One region of the Streptomyces sp. NPDC001515 genome, then DNA from elsewhere that is predicted to be linked to it. Evidence: riboswitches for the same ligand, from Rfam matches in the RefSeq annotation. Region 1 holds a riboswitch; each other region holds the start of a gene.
The links. A riboswitch is a leader RNA that binds a small molecule or an ion and turns the genes downstream of it on or off. The one in region 1 is predicted to bind S-adenosylmethionine.

Region 2: another riboswitch for S-adenosylmethionine. It lies ahead of thrC (threonine synthase); the one in region 1 lies ahead of ACWCXC_RS33625 (putative leader peptide).
Region 3: another riboswitch for S-adenosylmethionine. It lies ahead of ACWCXC_RS04365 (aminotransferase class V-fold PLP-dependent enzyme); the one in region 1 lies ahead of ACWCXC_RS33625 (putative leader peptide).

The regions. Positions count from the first base shown of each region.
Region 1 covers NZ_JBSFHN010000046.1:7,615-10,812, reverse strand. The annotation lists gene ACWCXC_RS33635 (esterase-like activity of phytase family protein) at 1-854, shown strand, start outside; gene ACWCXC_RS33630 (N-acetylmuramoyl-L-alanine amidase) at 1,073-1,663, shown strand; SAM riboswitch class IV at 1,779-1,921, shown strand; gene ACWCXC_RS33625 (putative leader peptide) at 1,959-2,024, shown strand; gene ACWCXC_RS33620 (glutathione S-transferase C-terminal domain-containing protein) at 2,245-3,024, shown strand; gene ACWCXC_RS33615 (helix-turn-helix domain-containing protein) at 3,033-3,198, opposite strand, start outside.
Region 2 covers NZ_JBSFHN010000001.1:16,453-19,650, reverse strand. The annotation lists gene ACWCXC_RS00080 (MoaD/ThiS family protein) at 253-531, opposite strand; gene thrC (threonine synthase) at 571-1,863, opposite strand; SAM riboswitch class I at 1,881-2,007, opposite strand; gene ACWCXC_RS00070 (glucosyl-3-phosphoglycerate synthase) at 2,172-3,134, shown strand; gene ACWCXC_RS00065 (alpha,alpha-trehalose-phosphate synthase (UDP-forming)) at 3,179-3,198, shown strand, end outside.
Region 3 covers NZ_JBSFHN010000002.1:167,912-171,109, reverse strand. The annotation lists gene ACWCXC_RS04370 (Lrp/AsnC family transcriptional regulator) at 1-87, shown strand, start outside; gene ACWCXC_RS04365 (aminotransferase class V-fold PLP-dependent enzyme) at 160-1,536, opposite strand; SAM riboswitch class IV at 1,730-1,847, opposite strand; gene trpD (anthranilate phosphoribosyltransferase) at 1,932-2,996, opposite strand; gene qcrB (cytochrome bc1 complex cytochrome b subunit) at 3,121-3,198, opposite strand, start outside.

The sequences.
Region 1 (3,198 bases):
CGCGCACGCCGCTCCCGTACAACCCGAACGGGCTGGACACCGAGGGCATCGTGCGGGCGGCGGACGGATCGTTCTGGCTGGTGGACGAGTACGGGCCGTCGCTGGTGCACGTCTCGGAGCGGGGGCGGGTGCTGGCACGCTACGTCCCCGAGGGGCTGGACCTGCGGGGCGCCGGCTACCCGGTGGTGGAGGCGCTGCCGGGCGTGCTGCTGCACCGCAAGACCAACCGGGGCTTCGAGGGGCTGGCGCTGCTGCCCGGCGGCGATCTGGTGATGGCCGTCCAGAGCCCGCTCTCGCTCCCCGACCAGGACGCCGGCGAGTCCTCGCGCAACATCCGGCTGCTGCGCTTCTCGACGAAGAAGAAGGCCGTCACCGCCGAATACGCCTACCGCTTCGACCCGGTGGGCGTCGTGGACCCGGGCGAGGACGACACCTCCGAGCTGAAGGTCTCCTCCGTCGTGGCGATCGGCCGGGACACCCTGCTCGTCGAGGAGCGCACCGACCGCACGGCGCGGCTGCACCGCGTGACGCTGCCGCGCGGTGCCGGGATCCTGGGATCGCGCTGGGACGCCCCGGCGGCCTCCCCGTCGTACGAGGAGTTGGCGGACCCGGCGGCCTCCGGCGTCCCGGTGCTCCGCAAGAGCCTCGTCGTCGATCTGGGGACGGTGCCGGGCGTGCCCGGGAAGATCGAGGGCGTGGCGGTGACGGGGCGGAGCACCCTGGCGCTCATCAACGACAACGACTTCGGGACGACGGACGGGGCCGGCGCCTTCGACGCGCGGGGGCGGCTGGTCGACTCCGGGATCAGGACGACCGTGACGACGGTCGAACTGCCGCGCCCGCTCGCGCACTGACGCCCGCTCGCCTTCCCCGGGCCGCCCGGCTCCCCGCCCGGCGGCCCGGTCGCGTCCGCACGCCCCCGTTCCCGCGCCGCGCCGTCTTCCGCCGCCCGCGCCGCGCCCGTACGGTGGGCGCGCACACCGCCCCGGCCGGACATCGAACACACGATTCCGATCAACGGACGTGCGTGCGAAGCGTGTTCCTCCGTCCCCCCACAGCCAGGAGTACACACATGGACCGCAGAAGGATCATCCAGGGCACCGCGGCGACCGTCGCCGCGGCGCTGCTTCCCGCATCCGTCCGGGCCAGCGCGGCCCAGGCCGGCGACACCGACTACCCGACGGCCCACTGGGCCCCCGCGTCGGCCTCCAACTACACGGTCTCCTCGCGCCCCTCGGCGTACCCCGTCCAGTACGTGATCATCCACGTCACCCAGGAGACGTTCTCCGACACCGTGGCCATCTTCCAGAACCCGGCGAAGCAGGTGTCCGCGCACTATGTGGTGCGGTCCTCGGACGGCTACATCGACCAGTGCGTCCGCGAGAAGGACATCGCCTGGCACGCGGGGAACTGGGACTACAACACCCGCAGTATCGGCATCGAGCACGAGGGGTACGTGGACCGGCCCGCGTACTTCACGAACGCCCTGTACGAGAAGTCGGCCCTGCTGACCGCCTCGATCTGCGACCGCTACGGCATCCCCAAGGACCGGGCGCACATCCTGGCCCACTCCCAGGTGCCGGGTTCCGACCACACGGACCCGGGCACCCACTGGGACTGGGTGCGCTACATCCGGCTGGTCAACCTGCTGAGCGCGGGCTGACCCCGACGGTCGAACCTCCGAACGCCCTTGACCCGCAGGGCGGCTGACCACCAGTCGAGACAGCGGCGACCGTGTCCTTGACGGCGCCACCGGGCGGGCCGAGACTGACGGGGACGGTCACGACTGTCAGCGCCGCGCGCACGGGTTCCCGTCCGCGCGGTCATCGGCCCCGGCCCGCTGACGGGCAACCCTTCGGCCGCGATGGGGTGCTCCGGGTGACGACCGGGTCCTGTCGGCGCGACAGGACAAGCGCGGCCCCGCCTCCCGCGGGCCCCGACGGCAGGACCGGTGGGAATTGCCCAGGATCGGATTGACGAGGCGCCTGCACATCGATCTGCTGCGCGTCGCCAGCGCCTCGTAGGCGTCCGCGCCCCGGGGTCCGCCCGGCCCGCCGTCGTCCCGGCCGGCCGGACCGCCGCCGATCCGCCCCGCGCCGGCCGGCCCGCTCCGTGAGCGGACGGCCACCGGCCGGCCCTGTGCGCCCCGTGCACCCTCACGCGGGCGCGGTCGTCCTTTTCCCGTCCCGCCGCCCACGACGCGGCGGCGGCTCCGTCGTCCTCCGGACATCCCCCAGGAGAGTCATGCCCGAAACAGTCTCGCGCGGCCGCGGTACGACCGGAACGTCCCCGCGCACCCCCGCCCCCGCCCTCTCCCCCGCCCGCGCGGCGGGACTGCGACCCCCGTCGGGCATCGCGTCGCCGCGCTTCCTCAGCCGGATCGGCGTCGGTCTCGCGGGCGGCTTCTATCCCGCGCCGCACCGCTACGAACTCTTCCTGTCCGCCGGCTGTCCGCGCTCGCTGCGGGTCTCGATCACCCTGGACCTGCTCGGCCCGGGGCAGGGCGTCACCACCACCCTGCTGACGCACCCGGCCGCCTCACCGGAGGGCTTCGCCGCGCTGCGCGGCGCGTACGAGGCGACGGTGCACCACTACGACGGCCCGCTGACCGTCCCCGCGCTGCGCGACCGCTGGAGCGGACGCATCGTCAGCAACCACACCCCCGACATCCTGCGCGACCTCGCCGGGCCGCTCACCGGCCACGGCCCGGACCGCCCCGCCGCGCTCACCCCGCCCGCCCTGGTCCCCGACATCGAGGCGCTCCGCGAACTGCTGGAGCACGGCCTCGACGAGCCCGGCGGACGGGACGCGGTGCTCAACGCACTGGAGCGCCGGCTCCCGCTGCGGTCGTACGCGCTGGGCGACGGACTCACGGCCGCCGACGTCGACCTCTGGACGGCCCTCGTCCGGCCGGGCGTCTCCGGCGCGCTGGGGGCGCACCCCCGGCTCCGGGCGTACGTCCGCCGGCTCGGCGGGCATCCGGCGTTCCGGCGGGCGTACGGGACGCCGCTCACCGCCGCCTGAACGGGGCGTCAGCCCGCCTCGGCCGCCGAGGGGTAGCGGACGAAGAGGACGCCCTCCACCGCGCCGTCGGGCGCGCCGTAGACATGCGGCACGTCGGCCCGCCACCGCGCGCTCGCACCGGGACCGACGGTGCGGGTGGCGTCCGGCGGGCCGACGACGGCGGTACCGCTCAGG
Region 2 (3,198 bases), on a different contig from region 1:
AATAGGGGGAATTCACGAGAATCCTGGGCAAGTCGGGCCAGGCAAAGGCGACTTATGGCGCAAGGTGCTCGGACACTTTGGCTGCATCTTGTCGTGGCCGGGCGCATTCTCATATGCGGGCGGCACGGGCAGCGGAGGGGACTTCCCACACTCTACCGCGCTCAACCATGCAGAATTGCCCCCTCCGCTTCTCTCGCGGAGGGGGCAATACCGGTGACGCGGTGGAGTCGGGGCCGGACCGCGGCCCCGGGCTCAGCAGCCGCCGGCGACGGCCGGGATGATCGAGATGCCGGCGCCGTCCGGGGTGGCCGTGTCCAGGCCGCCCTCGAAGCGGACGTCGTCGTCGTTGACGTACACGTTGACGAAGCGGCGCAGCTTGCCCTGGTCGTCCAGGACGCGGGCGGCGATGCCCGGGTGGTTCTTCTCCAGGGATGCGATGACCTCGGAGAGGACGGCGCCCTCGGCGGGGACCTCGGCCTGGCCGCCGGTGTAGGTGCGGAGGATGGTGGGGATGCGGACCTTGACGCTCATGGTGTGCCCTTCCTGAAGTCTCGGGTGGTCGAAAGCTACTCAGTTACCGGCGAGTCCGGCGGCGCGGAACGCGTCGAGGTTCGGCCGGATCGTAGCCGTCGCCTGCGAGGTGTCGGCCACCGCGTCCAGCGTCTTGAGGCCGTCTCCGGTGTTCAGGACGACGGTGGTGAGCGCCGGGTCCAGCAGGCCGTCCTCGATGAGCTTCTTCGTCACGCCGACGGTCACGCCGCCCGCGGTCTCGGCGAAGATGCCCTCGGTACGGGCCAGCAGCTTGATCGCGTCGACGATCTGCTCGTCGTTCACGTCCTCCACCGCTCCGCCGGTGCGGCGGGCGATGTCCAGGACGTACGGGCCGTCGGCCGGGTTGCCGATCGCGAGGGACTTGGCGATCGTGTTCGGCTTCTGCGGGCGGACCACGTCGTGACCGGCCTTGAAGGCGGCGGAGACCGGGGAGCAGCCCTCGGCCTGGGCGCCGAAGATCTTGTAGGGCTTGTCCTCGACCAGGCCGAGCTTGATCAGCTCGCGCAGCCCCTTGTCGATCTTGGTGAGCTGGGAGCCGGACGCGATCGGGATGACGATCTGGTCGGGCAGCCGCCAGCCGAGCTGCTCGCAGATCTCGTACGCCAGGGTCTTGGAGCCCTCGCCGTAGTACGGGCGCAGGTTGACGTTGACGAAGCCCCAGCCCTCGCCCAGCGGGTCGCCGATGAGCTCGGAGCAGAAGCGGTTGACGTCGTCGTAGTTGCCCTCGATGCCGACCAGCTCGCCGCCGTACACCGCGGCCATGACGACCTTGCCCTGCTCCAGGTCGTGCGGGATGAAGACGCAGGAGCGCAGGCCGGCGCGGGCGGCGGCGGCGCCGACGGCGCCGGCCAGGTTGCCGGTGGAGGAGCAGGACAGGGTGGTGAATCCGAAGGCGCGGGCGGCCTCGACGGCGATCGCGACGACGCGGTCCTTGAAGGAGTGCGTCGGGTTGCCGGAGTCGTCCTTGACGTACAGGCCGCCGGTGACGCCCAGTTCGCGGGCGAGGTTGTCGGCCTTGACCAGCTTGGTGAAGCCGGGGTTGAGGTTGGGCTTCTCGGCGACGTCGGCGGGGACCGGCAGCAGCGGCGCGTAACGCCAGATGTTGTCCGGACCGGCCTCGATGCGCTTCTTCAGCTCCTCGGGAGAGCCGCTCGGGAGGTCGTACGCCACTTCGAGCGGCCCGAAACACGACGCGCAGGCGAAGATCGGGCCGAGGGCGAATCGCTCGCCGCATTCGCGGCAGGAAAGCGCGGCGGCGGGTCCCAGGTCGGGGGAGGAATCGGTGTGAACTGCGACAGTCTCAACAGCCATGATGGCGAGGCCCTTTCTCCTCATCTTCCTCATGGCGCGTTTCGCCACGAGACGGAATTGGCACCTTCCCCACCGAACCTCGCGGTCGGCAGGAGGGTTGCCGGGACTTCAACGGGCCGTTCCCTCTGTCCCTCTGGATGAGCGCTGTGGCACCGGATCATGGGCGCGCCATGGATCCGGGCGTTTATCGGCGGACGGACCCCGGCATGCGATGGCCATCTGCGTTGTTCAAGACTGTAACCGAAGCACCGGAGGGTTGAGATAGTCGTCCGGTCCGCGAGATGGATCACATACAGGGAGTGCCGACCGTGCTGGAAGAGGTCGAACGCTGGCTGACCAGGCGTTCCTGGTCGGCCGCCGACCGTCCGCTGGACCGTCTGCTGGCCGCCAGGGCCGGCCTGGGGGCCGGGGACCCGCACGGCGGCAGCGTGAGCGTGGTGCTGCCGGCGCTGAACGAGGCGGAGACCGTCGGCGACATCGTCGCGACGGTCCGGCGCGAGCTGATGGAGAAGGTCGAGCTGGTCGACGAGCTGGTGGTGATCGACTCCGGTTCGACGGACGACACCGCCGAGGTGGCCCGCCGGGCGGGCGCCCGGGTGATCCACCGGGACGCGATCCTGCCCCGGCTGCCCGCCGTCCCCGGCAAGGGCGAGGTGCTGTGGCGGTCACTCCTGGTGACCGGCGGGGACATCGTCTGCTTCGTGGACGCGGACCTGAGGGAGTTCTCCGCGGACTTCGTCTCGGGCATCGTGGGACCGCTGCTGACCGACCCCTCGGTGCAGTTCGTCAAGGCGATGTACGACCGCCCGTTCGGCGGCACCGCGAGCCAGGGCGGCCGGGTCACCGAGATGGTGGCGCGCCCGCTGCTCAATCTGCACTGGCCGCAGCTGGCCGGCTTCGTCCAGCCGCTGGGCGGCGAGTACGCGGTGCGCCGCTCGCTGCTGGAGCGGCTGCCGTTCCCGGTCGGTTACGGAGTGGAGCTGGGCCTGCTGGTCGACGCCCTGCACACCGTGGGCCTGGACGCCCTCGCGCAGGTGGACGTCGGGGTCCGCCGCCACCGCCACCAGGACGGCCAGGCGCTCGGCCGGATGGCGGCCGCGATCTACCGCACCGCGCAGCTGCGGCTCTCCCGGGGCCATCTGGTCCGCCCCCATCTGACCCAGTTCGAACGCGGCGAGCACGGCTTCGTCCCGCACACCTACCCGGTGGACACCGAGGAGCGTCCGCCGATGCGCGAGATCGAGGAGTACGTTTCAGGCCGCGCGGCCTGACATCGCACGTTTGGGCGGTTCGTGATCGGGCTAGATTCCGCAACATGGTCTCCGAGCACGCCCC
Region 3 (3,198 bases), on a different contig from region 1:
GTCGAGGCGACGGACACCCATGTGGCGTTCCGTACGTACTCCCAGCACGATCTGGAGGCGGCCTTCGCCATCGGCCTGGACGGCTGAGCCGGACGGCCCGCGACATGACGGCGGCCGGGTACGGGGAGGATCCCGTACCCGGCCGCCGTCATGTCGGGCTCAGAGCTGGGCGGCGCCCCGGTCCGGGACGCAACGGCCGTCCTCCGTGCGGTACTTCCACTGGGCGCCCTTGCTGACCAGCTCCTTGACCGCGCCGAGGAAGCGCTCGATGTGCTCGTCGGGCGTACCGGCGCCGAAGCTCACCCGGATGGCGTTCAGGGACCTCTCGCCGGGGGCGGCCTCCGGCGCTCCGCACTCCCCGACCTCGCGCGGGTCGCTGCCGAGCAGGGTGCGCACCAGCGGGTGGGCGCAGAAGAGGCCGTCGCGCACCCCGATGCCGTACTCCGCGGAGAGCGCGGCGGCGAAGTGGGAGCTGTTCCAGCCCTCCACGACGAAGGAGATCACGCCGACCCGGGGGGCGTCGTCGCCGAAGAGGGAGAGGACCTTGACCTCGGGGACCTCGGCCAGTCCGGCGCGGACGGCGGCGACCAGGTGCTGCTCACGGGCGACCAGGGAGTCGAAGCCGGCCTCGGTGAGCGCCTTGCAGGCGGAGGCGATCGCGTAGACGCCGATGACGTTGGGCGAGCCGGCCTCGTGGCGGGCGGCCGTGGTGTGCCACGCGACGTCCACTCCCCCGTCGGCGCGGCGGGCGACCGTGCGGGAGGCGCCGCCGCCGGCCAGGTAGGGCTCGGCGTCGCGCAGCCAGTCGGCGCGGCCGGCCAGGACGCCGGAGCCGAAGGGCGCGTAGAGCTTGTGTCCGGAGAAGGCGACCCAGTCGACGTCCAGTTCGCCGATGTCGACCGGGTGGTGCGGGGCCAGCTGGGCGGCGTCGAGCACGATCCGGGCGCCGTGGGCGTGCGCGGCGGCGGCCAGTTCCCTGACCGGCCACAGCTCGCCGGTCACATTGGAGGCACCGGTGACGCAGACCAGCGCCGGACCGTACGGGTCGCGGTCCGCGAGCGCCCGCTCCAGCGTGGCGACGGCCTGGGCCGGGGTGCGCGGGGCGTTGAGGTAGGTCACCCGGGCGTCGCGCCAGGGCAGCAGCGAGGCGTGGTGCTCGGTCTCGAAGACGAAGACCTGGCAGTCGGCGGGCAGGACCGCGGCCAGCAGGTTGAGCGAGTCGGTGGTGGACCGGGTGAAGATCACCTGGTCCTCGGCGCGGCAGCCGAGGAACTCCGCGACGGTGTCGCGGCTGGACTCGAAGAGGTCGGTGGAGAGCTGCGAGAGGTAGCCGGCGCCGCGGTGGACGCTGCCGTAGTACGGGGCGTAGGCGGCCACGTCGTCCCAGACCCGCTGGAGGGCCGGCGCGCTGGCGGCGTAGTCCAGCGCGGCGTAGGTGACCTCGCCGCCGGTGACCAGCGGGACGGTGACGTCCTTGCCCAGAACGGGCAGCGGGGCACAAACCGAACGGTCGGAGGCAGCGGTGACGACAGACATGGCGAACTCCCGTAAGAGGCAGGCGAGATCCACGTGCCGGCGGGTACGCGGCAGCACGGGGAGAAGAGAGAAAGAGGGTGTGCGGAGAAGGGCGTGGGCCGAACGGGCCCGCAACGCCCTATCGCATTCGCGTGCTCACAAGAGGCTCCCTGAGGACCAGGACCCCACGGGTGGACATCTCACGATGTCGAGGGGTCCGCGCTTGCCGTAAGCCTCGCTGCCTACGGCCTGGTCTTCACCCGGGGCACCCCGCCACGGACGGAGGGTTGCCGGACAGCGGGCCGGGGCCGTAGTCGCTGTCACTCATGACCTGACCAGCATCTTGCCATACGCCGGGGAACGCGCAAGGCGCGGTCCAGGATCTGGACCGCGCCCCGTGGTGTTTCCTGGCGGGATCAGGCGTTGCTGGCGACGACCCAGCGCTCCAGCGCCCGGCCGGCCGCGCCCGAGTCGATGGACTCGGCGGCCTTCGCCATCCCGTCGGCCAGCCGCTCGGTCAGCGGCGCGTCGGAGGGCTCCAGGGCGGCCAGCGCCGCCGCCGAGTTCAGCAGGACGGCGTCCCGCACCGGACCGGTCTCACCGGCCAGCAGCCGGCGGGCGACATCCGCGTTGTACGAGGCGTCCGCGCCGCGCAGCGCCTCCACCGGCACCAGGTCGAGGCCGACGTCGCGCGGGTCGAAGACCTCCTCGCGCACCTCGCCGTCGCGGGCGATCCAGACGCGGGAGGTCGCGGTCGTGGTCAGCTCGTCCAGGCCGTCGTCGCCGCGGAAGACCAGCGAGGAGTTGCCCCGCTCGGCGAGGACGCCCGCCACGATGGGCGCCATCCGCAGATCGGCGACGCCGATGGCCTGGGAGCGCACCTTCGCCGGGTTGGTCAGCGGGCCCAGGATGTTGAACGTGGTCGGGGCACCCAGCTCACCGCGCGCCTTGGCGGCGTGCCGCAGCGAGGGGTGGAACTTGACGGCGAAGCAGAAGGTGATGCCCGCCTCCTCGGCCACCTCGGCCACTCGCTGCGCGGACAGCTCCAGATTGACGCCCAGCTTGCCCAGGACGTCGGAGGAACCGCTCGCCGAGGAGGCGGCCCGGTTGCCGTGCTTGACGACCTTGGCCCCGGTGCCGGCCACCACGATCGCGGACATGGTGGAGATGTTGACCGTCTTGGCCATGTCCCCGCCGGTGCCGACGATGTCGACGGTGGGTCCGGGCACCTCGATGGTGACGGCGTGCTCGTACATCGCGCGCACCAGGCCGGAGACCTCCGAGACGGTCTCGCCCTTGGCCCGCAGCGCGACCGCGAATCCGGCGATCTGCACATCGGTCGCCTCGCCGCTCATGATGCGGTTCATGGCCCAGGCGGTGTCGTCCGCGCTCAGGTCCTGTCCGCGCAGCAGGGGGGTCAGCACGCCCGGCCAGGAACGGGCCGCCACGCTGTCGCCGCCGTCCGGGGTCACAACGTTCATGGTCCGCTCCTGGGGGTCCATTGCCGAAAAAGGGGATGGGGTCACCCTATCGAGAGCCGCGGACAGCGAAGAGCCCCGTCCAGCGAATGGACGGGGCTCCCGCTGTGGCGATCAGGTCAGGTGATCAGTGGTGGCCGTGGCCGCTGGTGATCTCCTTGTACTCCTCGGCGGTGGGCTTGGCGATCTGGTTGTCCTCGCCGTA